Regions from separate parts of the Peribacillus sp. YIM B13472 genome, predicted to be linked through region 2. Evidence: riboswitches for the same ligand, from Rfam matches in the RefSeq annotation. Region 2 holds a riboswitch; each other region holds the start of a gene.
The links. Region 2 has a riboswitch for S-adenosylmethionine ahead of ACFX4I_RS13815 (sugar ABC transporter substrate-binding protein). Riboswitches for the same ligand answer to the same signal wherever they lie in the genome.
Positions count from the first base shown of each region.

Region 1 (5,645 bases), on a different contig from region 2:
AGTTACGCCTCTTTCAGTACCAGCCAATTTACTAGTGTATCCGCTTAGGAAGTGGAACATTGCCTGTTCTTTGGAAAGCTTGCTGATTGGAGGCAGAACGCCTGAAGCATCAGCTGTCAAGAAAATGATTGTATTTGGGTGTCCTGCAATACTTGGGTTCACGATGTTATCGATCGCTTGCATTTGGTAAGCAGCACGAGTGTTTTCAGTCAATGAACTGTCATCATAGTTCGCTTCACGTGTATCCGGATCAACAACAACATTTTCCAGTACGGCACCGAAACGGATCGCATCGAAAATTTGCGGTTCTTTTTCACGTGAAAGGTTGATCGTTTTAGCATAGCAGCCGCCTTCGATGTTGAATACGCCGTTAGAAGACCAGCCGTGCTCGTCATCGCCAATCAGTTTACGGCTAGTGTCTGCAGACAATGTCGTTTTGCCTGTACCGGACAGTCCGAAGAATAAAGCGACGTCCCCTTCACGTCCTACGTTAGCAGAGCAATGCATTGGAAGGATTCCAGCCTCTGGAAGTAAGTAGTTCATGATCGAGAAGATCGATTTTTTCATTTCTCCTGCATATTCCGTTCCGCCGATCAAGATTGTACGGCGTTCAAATGAAACGATGATGAAAGTTTCGGATGCAGTTCCATCAACTTCCGGGTCTGCTTTGAAGTTAGGTGCAGAAAGGATTGTGAATTCAGCTTCGTGACCTCTCAGTTCCTCTTCGTTTGGACGGATGAACAAAGTATGGGCGAAAAGGTTATGCCAAGCATATTCATTAACAACACGGATAGGAAGACGTGATGATTCGTCTGCACCAGCGAAACCTTTAAAAACAAAAATCTCTTCTTTTGCTTTTAGGTAGTCAACTACTTTATTATATAGTTTATTGAACACATCTTCGGAAATTGGCTGGTTCACTGAACCCCAATCGACTTTATCTTTAACTGATGCTTCTTCCACGATATATTTATCTTTAGGTGAACGACCTGTATATTTGCCAGTTTCAGCTTTTACCGCACCGGTAGATGTTAGAACGCCTTCATTTCTGCTTAATACTTTTTCGACCAATTGAGGAACTGAAAGTTGAGTTTGCACATTGTTTCCTGTTAATAATTGGTGTAACTCATTAGAAACGTCTACAGAATTCATATATGAGGTACCTTCCTTTGTTTAAGTTTTTAGATTACAATTAGTATAACACATTCATTTAATTAGTCTATACTATTTATTTTAATTTGTGATTATTTTCAGTTGGTCGCGTTAATCATTTTAATCCGGCAGGAACCGATTCAGGATTATCGCATAAACTTTCATGAAGAAAATTTTATTTTAATAGGAAGTAAGTAAACAATATATGTCTAAAGGGAAAGTCAGGATGTCGTTTCTTTTCGGATGCTCATTCCTTTATTATTAATGGCAATTTACAGCATTTCTATTCGTGTTTTGCATTGTAAACCCTTCTAGGACGTTGTATCAACATGTTTTTTCAAATGAACGCCATTCTGGGTGGAAATGTTCTTTTTAGAAAAGCATTGACAAGTTCCTGCCAGATACGATAATATCTTAAATTGTACGGATTCTCTTATCCCGAGTTGGTGGAGGGACAGGCCCTTTGAAACCCAGCAACCTGCCATATTGAACTTGACTCCAAGATCGATCGCCGAAAATAAAGCGAAGGTCTTCAAGGAATAGTGGTGATGGTGCTAACCTGAGCAAGGTAAAAAACCCTTGAACGATAAGAGTGAAAGGATAGAAGACAGAATGTTAAACCTTTCCTCATTTGCCAGGGAAGGTTTTTGTGTTTTTTTAAGTAATTCTGTGTCTATAGTTGAAACTAATGAGGGAAACGAGTTCCGTAAAAATCAGGCTTTTGCCTGCAACATACTAACTTCCAAGGAGGAAATATGATGTCAAAGAAACGTCTATTTACTTCTGAATCTGTTACAGAGGGCCATCCGGACAAAATTTGTGACCAGATTTCAGATTCCATTTTAGATGCTATCCTAGCTAAGGATGCAAATGCACGTGTTGCGTGTGAAACTAGCGTAACTACAGGTCTTGTACTTGTTGCTGGTGAAATTACAACGTCCGCTTACGTGGATATTCCGCGTATCGTTCGTGATACGATTAAAGGAATTGGCTACACACGTGCGAAATACGGTTTCGATGCTGAAACTTGTGCCGTGTTAAGTTCCATTGATGAGCAGTCTGCCGATATCGCAGCTGGTGTCGACAAAGCATTGGAAGCTCGTGAAGGAAACATGTCAGAGGAAGAAATCGATGCAATCGGTGCAGGGGACCAAGGTCTTATGTTCGGATTTGCTTGTAATGAAACAGAAGAGCTTATGCCGCTTCCGATTTCATTGGCGCATAAACTTTCATTCCGCTTGGCTCAAGTTCGTAAAGATGAAACTCTTGCTTACCTACGCCCTGATGGTAAAACACAGGTAACTGTGGAATATGATGAAAATAACGTTCCTGTACGTGTAGATACGATCGTTATCTCTACACAACATGATGCAGAAATTACGCTTGAACAAATTCAAGCCGATCTAAAAGAACATGTGATCAAAGCAGTCGTTCCAGCTGAATTGATCGATGCCGATACTAAGTACTTCATCAACCCGACTGGCCGTTTCGTAATTGGCGGACCTCAAGGGGATGCTGGTCTTACTGGACGTAAAATCATCGTTGATACTTACGGCGGTTACGCTCGTCACGGCGGCGGTGCATTCTCTGGTAAGGATGCTACTAAAGTTGACCGTTCTGCTGCATACGCTGCTCGTTACGTTGCGAAAAACATCGTGGCAGCCGGCCTTGCCGACAAAGCGGAAGTTCAACTGGCATACGCAATTGGTGTGGCAGAGCCTGTATCTATCTCAATTGATACGTTCGGAACTGGTACAGTTAGCGAAGAAGTCCTTGTTGACCTAGTTCGCGCTAACTTCGACCTTCGTCCAGCAGGTATCATCAAAATGCTTGACCTTCGTCGCCCGATCTACAAACAAACAGCTGCCTACGGACACTTTGGCCGTACAGATGTCGATCTTCCATGGGAACGCACGGACAAAGCAGAAACATTAAAAGCACAAGCGTAATCCATATAGAAAAAGGTGTCCCGCAATTAGCGAGGCACCTTTTTTTATGGATTAATTTTGCCTTCAGCGGGAATAATTCAAGAAATCCCAAAGAAATTCAAGTTACGTGCAATACGCCGTGAGTCAGGGCGTTTACAAGTTTGTTTGGGTCAACTACTCGTGAGTTCGAGCGGTTTACTCGTGAATTTGTAGCATTTACTCGTGAGTTGAGCAATTTACTCGTGAGTTCGAGCCGTTTACTCGTGAATATGTAGCATTTACTCGTGAGTTCGAGCCGTTTACTCGTGAATTTGTAGCAATTACTCGTGAATTCGAGCCGTTTACTCGTGAGTTTGCAGCATTTACTTGTGAGTTCGAGCGGTTTACTCGTGAATTTGTAGCAATTACTCGTGAATTCGAGCCGTTTACTCGTGAATTAGAGCAATTTACTCGTAAGTTCGAGCAATTTACTCGTGAATTAGTGCAATTACTCGTGAGTTTGGAACGTTTACTCGTGAGTTTCAGTGCAATACTCATAACTTTCAGTCAATTACACGTGAGTTACTTTATTCGTTCCGCCGTTTTATAGTATTGGCCTTTTTCGGCGTATTCACGTACGATGCGTTCCATATCCTGGCGATCTTCTTCGTTAATTTCGCGAATGACTTTAGCTGGACGTCCGAATGCCAACATGTTCGGTGGAATGACTTTACCTTGGGGAACGAGACTGCCGGCACCGATGAATGCACCTTCGCCGATTTCGGCTTCATCAAGTACGATCGATCCCATGCCGATCAAAGCTCCTTTGCGGATTTTACAGCTATGTAAAATGACCTGATGGCCAATGGTCACTTCATCCTCGATGATCAATGGATTATTTGGGCTTTGGTGCAGGACGCTGTTATCCTGTATACTGACTTTTTTCCCGATGATGGTTGGGGATACATCACCGCGAATGACGGAATTGAACCAAATGGATGTTTCGTCGCCGATTTTGACATCACCTGTCACTACAGCATTTTCGGCAATATAAGCGCTTTCAGCGATTTCAGGTTCTTTGCCTTTATACGGATAAATAATCATTTTCAATCATTTCCTTTCCGAAGTGAATATTTTTATGTATTATTTTAATATACCGTATGCAAATATACTTGGCTATTTATAATAGCAATGTACAACTTGTTAGATTTCTTTTTTGTCGAAAATCACGAATATGGTTATAATTTATATATATTATTTTGACTATCATGGATCGTATACAACAAGTGAAAAGTGAAAGGGGGATTTCGAATGTGGAAATGGGAGACAGAAGGAGACGCAAAGGGCGTCATTGTCATCATTCATGGGGCAATGGAACATCACGGACGTTATAAGTGGGTAACACAAATGTGGCTTTCAGCTGGATACCATGTCGTCATGGGCGACCTTCCTGGGCAGGGTATGACAACTCGCGCCTACCGGGGACATATCGATTCCTTTGATGAGTATTTGGATGAAGTGAAAAGCTGGATAGAAGAGGCTTACGAATATTCGTTGCCGGTCTTTTTACTTGGACACAGCATGGGCGGTTTGATTTCGATACGCCTTCTTCAGGAAGAGGAATGGGACATTGCAGGGGTGATTCTTTCTTCTCCATGCTTGGGCCTCGTGACGAAGCCGCCGAAGTTCCTTACAACCATCTCGCATGGTTTGAACATCGTGATGCCCATGTTCAGGGTAGATTCCGGATTGACACCTGAAATGGCGACGAGAAGTGCGGAAATTCGTGAATCCGATAGAAACGATACATTATATATCACGAAGGTTTCGATTCGCTGGTATCGGGAGCTTGCACAGGCCATGAAAGATGCTTTTGAAGAGATTCCTGAATTTCAGGATGTGCCGCTTTTGGTCATGCAGGGCGGAGATGACCGAATCGTGAATAAGAAGGCTGTTCGTGAGTGGTTTAATTATAACTTGGCCAGTGAAAAGCAATATAAGGAATGGCCGAAGCTTTATCATGAAATCTTCAATGAACCAGAGCGTGATGATGTATTTCAATATGCGCTGAGTTTTGTTGAAAACCGTTTAAAGATATTAGGGTATGTCGTTTGATCAGTACATACTGTCACGATAAATGAAAAAGCTGCCGAAGTTAGATCTCGGCAGCTTTTTTTATTTGGATCAGCCTGCGTTTTTAAGCATTTCGTTTGATTTGATGACCGGTGCCCAGAAAGTAACCGGATACATAAATTGGTTTAAATGTGTAAGTTCTTTTTTATTGGATAATGCGGTCGATAGAAGATAAATGGATTTGAAGGTCAAGTCATTGGCGAATAGGTCCAAAAGCGTCGCTTTCATATTCATGATTGCTTCATGGTTTTGGGTGGAAATCATTAAATCGAGCTGTGACAGGAACTTATCAAAATGATGATCGAATTGTTTGAGGTCCTCCATGGTTTTTGGTTTTTCTGTCAACGAGTTAAGCGAGCTGACAAAATCCCCGTATTGCTCACTTGAATCCCTTTTGATTTTTTCAGTCAATATATCCGTCAGTATTGAAGTGGGCAAATGTTCCATTTTTTG
Region 1 is NZ_JBHZPG010000021.1:31,623-37,267, forward strand. It holds gene pckA (phosphoenolpyruvate carboxykinase (ATP)) at 1-1,152, opposite strand, end outside; SAM riboswitch class I at 1,583-1,745, shown strand; gene metK (methionine adenosyltransferase) at 1,908-3,101, shown strand; gene ACFX4I_RS16435 (gamma carbonic anhydrase) at 3,642-4,160, opposite strand; gene ACFX4I_RS16440 (alpha/beta hydrolase) at 4,371-5,174, shown strand; gene ACFX4I_RS16445 (hypothetical protein) at 5,244-5,639, opposite strand.
Region 1: it holds a riboswitch for S-adenosylmethionine, as region 2 does, so the genes downstream of both, metK (methionine adenosyltransferase) here and ACFX4I_RS13815 (sugar ABC transporter substrate-binding protein) in region 2, are expected to answer to the same signal.

Region 2 (5,645 bases):
TGTTTTCCCTGTACATAGTGGAATCGAGAAATGATTTGGCTTCCAAAGTCGTGAAAGAAGCAGTCGAGTTTCAACCAGACTACCCGAATGTCACTGAAATCGCACGCGCCTTTTTTGAAGAACAAAAGGATTGGAACAGTGCGGTGGTATTAGCGGCGAATGAAAGTATCCGTACAGAGTCAATGGGCTGGTTCGATGTGCTGAAAACGTATATCCAGCAGGGTGTTGCCCAATCGATGGAGCCGGATTATTTCTCAACTGTCCTTGGTTCGCTATACACACTCGACCAGGAACGTTTCGAGAAAATGACGGTTGCCCTTTGGAAAAATTATAAATATACGGATGCTTATTTCGAATGGTTAAGAGTGATTAATAATTTGATAGATACCATCGAATTGAACCATGCGGATGTATGGGATGAGCTTTCCGTCTATTACAGGGATGCATATGCAGGTTTGTTAGAAGGAACGCACCTAATCAAAGAATTAAGTCCTGTCGTGCCAAGGTTGCTGGAAAACTGGCTCAAAATCGCAGACGGGGAGCTTTCGCTGTTTGCGGCGGCATCCACGTTGTCCTGGAATGAAATCTTCCCGGATACGATCAATGCGCTGGTCATTCAGGATGCAGAGAGCCTGCTTTCGAAATCGCCTAAATTGGGAGGCGGACTGGAAGCGGGGGAGAAACTGTTCAATTCCATTATCCAGTGGGCTGAAGATAATGATTTAAGGGTTGGAAATAAGCTTAAATGGATGGTGGAGGGGCTTAAAGATACCAGCAATTTCAATCTCCTTCTTGCAGGAAGTACAGGAAATGGCAAGACATCCTTCATTCAGTCAATCGTTGGAGAGAGCATTGCCGCTGAGGACCATTCTTCCCTAGTCAGTGTCAAAGACGGGGATGATTTGGAAATCCTTGAAATTACCGATACAGATAGCAAAGTTGTCGAGGAGCTAACTGATTTGGATGAAACACGCCGTCAGCGCGGGACTATTGTCGATGTGACAATCATCAGTGACTACCTAAGAAATAATCATTTGCGATTATTGGATACACCGGGGTTCAATGGGGAACAAAGCGTGGAATCCGATTTCCAAGGCTATTTACATGGCAGTGATGGCCTGATGTTCGTTCTTGACGCCCGGGCTCCTTTCACCGGCAGCGAAAGGGATCTGTTATTGGAAATTCAAATGATGGCACCGAAACTGCCGATCCATTTCCTATTAAATAAAATGGATACGATATACAGTGATCAGGTTGCAGTCCGGATGGAAGACGAAACATGGGATAAAGTGAATGCATATTTCCCGAATGCGAAAGTGTTCGCTTTCTCCAAACATTATGACAGCAGGCAGCAATTGAAGGACCTTTCAGCCTTCCTTCAATCGAATTATCAAGATGATAATTGGAAGGAAAGAAGATCTGAAAAAATCCTGGCATTCATTCGTAAAACCTTATCTTATCTATTAGAAAAACGGACAGCCAATGAGCGGAAATGCGAGCATTCCATCTCTTGGAATGAGCAGATGGAAGTCAAACTGAATGGAGCGGTCAATCAACTGGCTGATCTGGAAAAAGAAAAAAGTGAAAATATCATAAGGTCGTATCGTTCGCTTAAGGACGAAGTGAAAAGTCAGCTTTATTCAAAAATTCCTGAATTACTGAGGGATTGCTCTAAATCGTTAACGGAAAGCAGTGATTTCAGTCAGGTCCATGTACAGTTAAACCAGGAAATGAATGAGCGGATTCAAAACTTCATTTCTGACAAGATCATGCCTCAATATTACCGTTCTCTTCAAGACTGGATTGCCAGTTCCCAAATGGAGTTCTCACAAAGCCAGCAGTTCATGGATGAGATGAGTGCCGGATTCAATGAATTATACAAAGAAGAACGGATTACGCTGGCAGGTGACTTCAGGGTATTGGATGACTGGCGCCGTGATGCCGACCGGATGACAAGCAGTATCCGCATCGAAAACGTTAATATCCTTTTGCGCAGGACTCCATCACAATTGCTGCTTAAAGGAGCAGGGAAGCTATTTGGGGCGATACCGCAAAATAAGGCCAATATGTACAATCGTTACAAGAAATACCTGGAAAGTGAAGATTACCTGGATGTTGCCGAAATGATCACGGAACGTTTCCTAACCCAATTTGGATTGTTTGAAAAATCATTGGATCGGGACATCTCACTTTTCTATCGCAGTTCATTTGCCTTACTTCAAAAAACGATAGAGCAGACGCAGACTGAAATAAAAGACTACCAGGCTGCATTGGAGCATATGAAAGAAAATCCGGAAGTTTACCGTGATCCGATCACGTTGTTCGAAGTGAAATTAAGGCAGTTGGAGAGGCTTGAAAAAATCGAGAAAAAGCGTTTAGCCCAGCTTCAAAGAAAATAAAAATAACGGGAAACATTTCAAATATTCAAAAATCTATTGACTTTACGACTATATCCCTATAAAGTGATAATTACGAAAACGTAACACAATATATCTCTTATCAAGAGTGGCGGAGGGACTGGCCCTAAGATGCCCAGCAACCGTTCCATTAGGAATTGGTGCTAAATCCTGCAAAACAGAAATGTTTTGACAGATAAGAGAGGGACAAGTCTGCAAAACAGCCGATTAAACCTCTCTATATTAGAGAGGTTTTTATTTTGGGATTTACACCGACTTAACTGATAAGACTAATGAGAAAACATGGAGGGAAACAAGATGAGAAGGTCTATTAAAGGGATATTCATTTCTGCCATCGCTTCGGCTTTGCTTTTAACGGGTTGCTCTGCGGGGCAGAGTTCCACAGAATCGAAGAAAGAAGAAAAAGTATCATTTGAAAATGTCCCGGAGAGATTTGCTGATGGCGATGGAGCCAAAATCAAGGTGATCCGTAAAATTGGCGGTGATGATCATACTGCCCAATACCTGGCGGGGGCGAAAGAAGAAGGAGAAGCACTGGGGTTTCAAGTCGATACGTACACAGCCAATGGTGATACGGCTAAATTCCATGATGCGATAGCACAGGCTTTGGAGGAAGATTACGACGGCTATATCATTTCACATGGTGATGATGTTGCAACTGTAAATGACGTTCAGAAGTTGGTTGATGCAGGTAAAAGCGTTGTCACATTCGATTCAATAAGCGATTTATCTAAAATAGAGGGCGTGACATTAACTTCACAGGATGATGAAGCGTTGGCAACACTGGCTTTTGATAAATTGATAAAAGAGCAGAATGGTGAAGCGGCAATTGCATATCTTTGGGTGGATGGTTTTCCTCCAATGGTAAGAAGAAATGCAGTCTATCAGGAAAAATTAAAAGAAAATCCTGGAATTAAAGAAGTCGAAAGATTCGGAGTGGCATCAGCTGATACTTCGGTTCAGACACAAAATGCTGTAGCCGCAATGCTGAATAAATACCCTAAAGGTAAATTGGATGCGATTTTCGCAACATGGGATGCCTTTGCCATCGGTGCAGCCCGGGCGATTAAAGAAGCGGGCCGCGATGAAGTGAAGATATATGGTATTGATGTATCTAACGCAGATCTCCAGGAAATCCAATCGGCTGATAGCTCATGGTCCTACACCGCAGCAGTCGATCCCAAGTTGATCGGTGCAGTGAATATGAGGATATTGGCTAAAAAATTAGCGGGCGAAGAAACGCCGCAAACCTATGACTTAGAGGCTTCACTCATTTCACAAAAGCAAGTCCAAGCTTCAAAGGAAGCGGTAAACATGGCAAATCTGTCTGGTATTGTCGATGGCTGGGGTGTATCGACGGAATTTGAAGAAGATTGGATGAAAGTTTTGAAAGATCATTATAAAAAGTAAAAAGAGACACTCTCTTTCAAGTAGAAGGGAGTGTCTGTTCAATAAGGGGGAATGGACATGGGCACGCAACTAGAAATGAAGAAGATTTCGATTGAATTTCCGGGGGTGAAGGCGCTGAGTGAAGTTGATTTTTCCGTACAATCAGGGACAGCCCACGCATTGGTCGGTGCAAACGGAGCAGGGAAATCGACGTTAATGAAAGTTTTATCGGGAGCCCATGTTCATTATTCAGGTGACATTTTTATTGATGGGGTGAGGCGGGATATCCGCTCGCCAAAAGCGGCACAGGAACAAGGCATTCAAATTGTTTATCAGGAAGTGGATACAGCCCTCATCCCTTACTTAACGGTTGGGGAAAATGTAATGTTGAATGATATGGTCCAAAACATGGGAAAAAAACAGAGGGTCCAATGGAAAGAGCTGCACAAACAAGCCTCTCATATTCTTGAAGATATGAAAATTCGTGTCCCTTCGAAAAAGCTGGTAAGAGACCTTACCTTGGCTGAAAAACAGATGGTCCTGATAGCAAGAGCCGTTTCGACAGAATGCAAATTCCTGATTCTCGATGAGCCAACTGCTCCGTTAAGCCATACGGAGACGACAGAACTTTTTCGAATTGTAAATGAATTAAAGCAAAAAGGCGTGGGAATCATTTTCATTTCACATCGTCTGCCTGAGATTTTTGAAATCTGTGAAGAAATTACGATCATGAGAAATGGGGAGCGTGTCACTTGTCGAAAGAAGGAGGACATAACCCGTAACGAAGTGGTAGAGAATATGCTCGGTAAAACCATGGAAGACCAGTTTCCAGAAGTGAATGCTTCGATCGGGGACGTAATTCTGGAAGTGAACGGATTGTCAGATGCCGAGAAAGTCAAGAATGTCAGTCTGAATATTAAAGCAGGCGAGATAATCGGCTTGGCAGGTTTAGTCGGGGCGGGAAAAACGGAGCTGTGTAAAACCCTATTCGGTCATACTTCGATCACAGCGGGTGAAGTCATCCTGAATGGTCGAAAGCTTTCTTTGAAATCACCGCACGAAGCAGTAAAAAGCGGTCTGGCACTTGTACCTGAGGAACGCAGGAAAGAAGGGGTCCTTGTTCAGGAATCAGTCTCGGCGAACTTGACTGCAGCCAGTCTCGGCAAATTCTGCAAGACGTTCAGTTTCGTGGATCGTAAGGCGGAAAAAGAAAAGGCGAAGGAAATGATCGCAAGTCTCGGCATTAAAACTCCTTCAGGGGAAGTGAATGTCGAAAACCTTTCAGGTGGTAACCAGCAAAAAGTTGCCATCGGAAAATGGCTTATGGCCGATGCGGATGTATACATATTCGATGAACCAACGAAAGGGGTCGATGTTGGAGCCAAGAAGGATATATTCGAATTGATTGCAAAGCTTGCAAGGAATGGGAAAGCGATCATTTATGCCTCATCCGAGCTTTCCGAAATCATTGGCATCACCAACCGGACATATGTGTTATATGACGGGAGCACTGTCATCGAATTAGAAACGAGCAAAACGAATGAAGAAGAACTACTATTCTATTCAACAGGAGGAAAATAGGATGAGCATACCCATTCCTGTTACACAGACAGCGAAAGCGAAGAAAAAGCTGGAACTATTCGACTTTTTCTATAAATACGGTACAATATTGACGATTATCATTCTGATTGGGATTTTTGCCGTGTCCAATCCATCTTTCATTCAAACGAATAACCTGATCAACATCCTGCGTTCCATTTCAATCGTGACCATCATTGCGATCGGCATTACTATATCCCTGACCGTGGATGGCTTCGACCTTTCCGTCGGCTCCGTCGC
Region 2 is NZ_JBHZPG010000016.1:6,807-12,451, reverse strand. It holds gene ACFX4I_RS13820 (GTPase domain-containing protein) at 1-2,399, shown strand, start outside; SAM riboswitch class I at 2,494-2,599, shown strand; gene ACFX4I_RS13815 (sugar ABC transporter substrate-binding protein) at 2,715-3,827, shown strand; gene ACFX4I_RS13810 (sugar ABC transporter ATP-binding protein) at 3,885-5,387, shown strand; gene ACFX4I_RS13805 (ABC transporter permease) at 5,389-5,645, shown strand, end outside.

Region 3 (5,645 bases), on a different contig from region 2:
CACGAGCCTTTTGATCCGATTTTATGATCCGCAAAATGGCACGATTAAAATGGATGGTCAAGATATCAAAGAAGTGTCACTGAAATCATTACGGAGACAAATGGGAATTGTTTCCCAGGATATCATTTTATTCAATGGTTCCATCCGTGATAACATCGTGTATGGCAAACTTGATGCTACAGATGATGAAATCATCGAATCGGCCAAAGCAGCAAATGCGCATGACTTTATCAGTGCCTTTCCTGATGGTTATGATTCTCAGATTGGAGAGCGCGGAGTCAAGCTTTCAGGCGGACAAAAACAGCGCATTGCCATTGCCAGGGCACTTTTGAAAAATCCGCAAATCATCATTCTCGATGAAGCAACGGCGGCCTTGGATACAGAATCCGAACATTATATCCAGCAAGCATTGTCACGCTTAATGAAAAACCGGACTTCAATAGTAATTGCACATCGTTTATCAACCATTCATGATGCCGACCAAATTATCGTTCTGGAAAAAGGGCAGGTTCATGAAAAAGGAACACATCAACAGTTATTGCAAAAAAACGGCAGATACAAGCAGCTCCATGACTTGCAGTTCCCTCAACTAAAAGCGACATCAAACTCCTAGCTACTTAACGGGTAAAAATGCACAGATCGCCTTCCTGTGCATTTTTGCTTTCATTTGAAATCATAACTTTCCAAAACCCGATTCGCAATGAGCTGATACCCTTTTTCATTCGGATGTAACTTATCACTGAAATACTCTGTTTTCTTTTTATCTTCAAAAAGATCATTTGTAGGAATGAATAACATCCTTTTATCTTTATCCGCTATTCCCTTTATTGACAGGTTATAATCGCGAATGTGCTTTTCAAGTTTTTGATTGCCTTTAATTGGGTTATATAGTCCTACTACCAGAATATCCGCTTTATCGTTTGCCTCTATCAATGTTGATGTAATCTTTTTCAGATGGCTGATATACTCCCGCTTACCCTCAATGATTTTTCTGTCACTTATTTTCTCCAAGTCCCCTCCGTTACTATTGATCAAGTCATTCGTTCCAATATAAACGATGAAAGTATCGGCTTCATCGAGTTTCGTTTTAATGCGGTAATCATCAAGCTGTTTCATCACCCCATCCGTCTCCTGGCCTTTTATACCGTAATTCCAAAAACTCACTTTTTGTTCCGATTGCGGATTATTCAATTCATCCTCAAGGCCTTCTATATATCCTTCCCCGTCCTTATCCCCTTTTCCATAGGTCAATGAATCTCCAAAAGCCATCACCCTTTGCACATCTTCCGACTCCGAGGCCTGAAGTTCATATGCAGCAAAACATATAACTAGTACTATAATCAATAAACCTGCCAATTTTTTCATTTGGTTCTCCTCTTGTCTCTTTATTAGAAGTATTTAATCTTTTACATACCCAAAAAATCTGCAGTCTTAACATAAAAAAATTGTCAGATAAAGATTAAAGAGTGTATGATAATATAAAACTTTCAATGGATTGGGTGTCATTCACCGTCCCTTAAACAAAAAACGGGATTACCCTTCATTCTGGAGATTGAATAAATGCTAGTTAGGAGTTTAAATCATGGAAGAGCACATAGAGTTTAGAGAGGCAGATCTTTCTGATCTACCCAGAATTGTTGAAATATATAATTCGACAATCGCTTCAAGAATGGTCACGGCAGATACGGAACCTGTATCCGTCCAATCGAGGGTTAAATGGTTTGAGGAACATCATTCAGAAAGTAGACCGCTATTTATCATTACTATAGAAGGGAAAACTGCTGGATGGATGAGCTTTCAATCCTTCTATGGCCGACCGGCCTATAATTCCACTGCCGAAATCAGCATTTATCTTGATGATTATTTCCGGGGAAAAGGAATCGGACAAATTTCGATTCAAAAGGCAATTGAATTGAGTCCAAAATTAGGTGTTAAGACTCTATTGGGTTTCATTTTCGCCCACAATACACCAAGCCTTAAGCTTTTTTCCAAATTCGGGTTTGAAGAATGGGCACATTTACCTCAAGTTGCCGAGTTGGATGGCATTGAGCGTGATTTGATCATTCTTGGTAAACGTGTCGATATTTAATATTATTCTTTAGAGCTATTGCCTTGAGCAGTAGCTTTTTCATATTAATCGAGGACTAATTTAAATACCTATATGCTTTCTGGAGGGGAAAATTTTCAGAATCTCTTTTACTTGTTAACGCATTTAATAGCGTATCCAATTCTTGACTGGCTTGAACAGTTAGCAGACTTGTTAAGCCGTAAATTGCTGCCAAGTTGATCATTTCTTTTCTCTTCTCTTCTACTTTTTCTATAGTTACCTTACGGCAAGGCATTATATAGTCACCTCCCATTTATTCAATATTTTTACACTTTCATCATAATGAAACTACTAGTAAAAATCAACTATTTTCCACAAATTAAATGTGTTATTTTAAAGATTAAATGTGACAAAATAACTATTTCATTCTAAAATTATGTATATTTTGTGTCATTTTCTATCAAACGCAAAAAAAGCATCCACTAGTGTAGACTGCGAATGCTTACATCATACCCTTATCCAAGAACCCAAAATATAGTCCATCGTTTACTATGTCATCCATTCAGAAGGTGACTCGGTATTTGGTCTATTTATAACAATCTTATATTCATCTTCAAGTACTTTTAATGGGGCATCATAAAGGTGCCTTTCATCAGAGGTTTTGTATACACCATTGGCCAATAACTCTTCAATAAGCTTTGCCTTCCTCTGTTCAATCCTCTTAAATAATTCTGCCATGTAAATGGCTCCTTTCCTAGTCATCCTAGAGCCTGCTATTAGTTAGCTAACTTTATCAACTTGTTTGATTTTCACCAAATTATATATACCTTTTCTATTATGTCACTAAACGTTATTTCCCAAAAATAAAAGCCCCTTCTAATTCAAGAAGAGGCTGACAGTGTCCGTACGGCTCTTCCTATCTTCCAAGCATATGCTTGTTGGATTTAGCACAGTTCCCAAAACGGGTCCGCTGCCGAGGTTTCTTTGGGCCAAGTCCCTCCACCTCTCTGGATAAGAAATCGATATATAAATGATGTAGAAATGATTTTATCCTAATAACCATCAAAAGTCAATTACCTGCTTCTCCCTTTTTTCCTGGACATAAAATGGTCCCTCTTTCAAATACGGGTTGCATTTTCTTGTCTTTCTGATATGATGTCAGTAATTACATACAATTCACACCACTAGGGGAGTCTTTTTTTAAGACTGAGATGGAATTAGTTCCGGACCCTTTGAACCTGAACCGGCTCATACCGGCGGAGGGAAGTGGATGATATCGTCCATTTACAGACTATATCCATCTACCCCGTTCCGTATTCAGGAACGGGGTTTTTCATTAACAAGGGATCCATTCTATAGGAGGATGAACAATGGAGAATACTAAATTAGAAACATTCAGTGATAGACTACATGCACGGTCAAAAGAGATTTGGAAAAGGAACCATTCACATCCCTTTGTCCAGGCAATTGGAAATGGTACGCTTCCTGAAAAGAAATTTGCCTATTACCTGAAGCAGGACTATATCTATCTTATGGATTATTCCAAGCTCTTTGCTTTAGGTGTCATCAAAGCTCATAACATCGAAACCATGGCAAAGTTTGCGAGTATTTTAAATGAAACCCTTCAAGTGGAAATGGATATTCATCGGCATTATGCTTCCGAATTCGGAATCAGTTCCAAGGAATTGGAAGATACAGAACCTACTCCAACCACTCTAGCCTATACAGGTTACATGCTAAATGCAGCTCAGCACGGGACTTTGGCAGACTTGATCGCCTGTCTCCTGCCCTGCGCTTGGGATTATTATGAAATCGGTTTGCTATTAAAAGAACAAAATGGAGCAGCATTGGAAAACAATCGCTACGCAGATTGGATAAGGTCCTATTCATCTCCTGAATTCGGGGAAGCACACAAATGGCTGATCGCTTTGTTGGAAGAATTGACGGAAGGCATGCCAGAAACGGAACTTCTTAGATTAGAAAAGCACTTTTTGGTTACTTCCCGATATGAATATTTATTCTGGGATATGGTTCAAAATGAGCAGGATTGGCCGCTGTAGGTCGTCGACATGATGATGAATCCTATCAAGAAACTGACGTTGACTGCCATGATCACGGCTATAACGACGCTGACCAGTTCATTTATTTTCATCCCAGCAGGATTTGCAAAGGTCTTTCCTATTCAGCATCTGGCAAATGTCCTGACGGCCGTTCTATTGGGGCCAGCTTATGCTGTGACACAAGCTTTTTTAGTTTCCATCATTAGAAACATGTCTGGTACCGGTTCAATTTTCGCCTTTCCCGGCAGCATGATCGGTGCACTTTTGGCTGCCATCCTTTATCGAAAAACACAAAGCTTAAAATTCGCCTGTTTAGGGGAAGTGATCGGTACCGGCATTCTCGGTTCCCTAGCCTGTTATCCACTTGCCATCCTCCTATTGGGAGAAAAAGCTGCTCTTTTTGGTTTTTTACCGGCTTTTATGCTCAGTTCATTCGCTGGTGCGATTTTAGCTTTCATATTACTAAAAATACTTCTAAAAAATAATTATATGAAGGGGTTTTTTTATGAAAACAGCATTAACCATCGCAGGCTCTGATTCAGGGGGCGGCGCTGGAATACAGGCGGATTTAAAAACATTTTCTGCACATGGTGTCTTTGGAATGTCTGCCATCACAGCCGTAACCGCACAAAATACAATGGAAGTCCGTTCAGTACAGCCAATTGAAACAGCTATCATATCAGATCAAATTGCAGCTATCTTTGAGGATATTCCTGTCGATGCAGTAAAAATAGGAATGCTTGGATCAAAGGAAATCGTGGAAACAGTCGCTGCGTCCCTTAAAACCTTCATGCCTGCCATCGTTATCCTTGACCCTGTCATGATTTCCAAAAGTGGCCACCATTTGCTCGACGAAAAGGCTGTCTCTGCCTTAAAAATGGATTTGCTTCCGCTTGCAACACTTGTAACCCCAAATGTACCGGAAGGGGAAGTACTTACTGGCTTGTCGATTCGAACGGAACAAGATTTCTACAAGGCATGCATTTCAATACAAGAAATGGGTCCAAAAGCCGTTTTACTTAAAGGAGGCCATGCAGCAGGAAATCCAAATGATCTTTTTTATGATGGGACTGACTTCCAATGGATCGAGGGAGAGCGCATTCATACAAAAAACACTCATGGCACGGGCTGTACCCTATCATCCGCCATTACATCAAACCTGGCAAATGGGCTGCCATTGCAAGAGTCGATCGAACTGGCCAAGACCTATATTTCTGAAGCGATACGCAATAGCTTTTCAATCGGTAAAGGTCATGGACCTGTCCATCATTTTCATTCATTTTCAAAAAAGAACGGAGTGAATTAATATGAAGGTTTCTGCAGCCGATTTATTCGTGAAGGTAAAAGAAAGAAAACCACTCATTCACCAAATCACCAACTTTGTTACGGTCAACGACTGTGCAAATGCCACCCTTGCCATCGGTGGTTCACCAGTAATGACATCGAGCCCAAGAGAAGTGGCGGATATGGTCAAATTAGCAGATGCATTGGTCCTGAATTTCGGTACCATCGATGATAAAGCCTTGGAAGCAATGGAG
Region 3 is NZ_JBHZPG010000001.1:126,992-132,636, forward strand. It holds gene ACFX4I_RS00620 (ABC transporter ATP-binding protein) at 1-613, shown strand, start outside; gene ACFX4I_RS00625 (GDSL-type esterase/lipase family protein) at 664-1,365, opposite strand; gene ACFX4I_RS00630 (GNAT family N-acetyltransferase) at 1,583-2,089, shown strand; gene ACFX4I_RS00635 (aspartyl-phosphate phosphatase Spo0E family protein) at 2,145-2,342, opposite strand; gene ACFX4I_RS00640 (Fur-regulated basic protein FbpA) at 2,597-2,785, opposite strand; SAM riboswitch class I at 2,961-3,065, opposite strand; TPP riboswitch at 3,224-3,329, shown strand; gene tenA (thiaminase II) at 3,418-4,107, shown strand; gene thiW (energy coupling factor transporter S component ThiW) at 4,123-4,644, shown strand; gene thiD (bifunctional hydroxymethylpyrimidine kinase/phosphomethylpyrimidine kinase) at 4,613-5,413, shown strand; gene thiM (hydroxyethylthiazole kinase) at 5,415-5,645, shown strand, end outside.
Region 3: it holds a riboswitch for S-adenosylmethionine, as region 2 does, so the genes downstream of both, ACFX4I_RS00640 (Fur-regulated basic protein FbpA) here and ACFX4I_RS13815 (sugar ABC transporter substrate-binding protein) in region 2, are expected to answer to the same signal.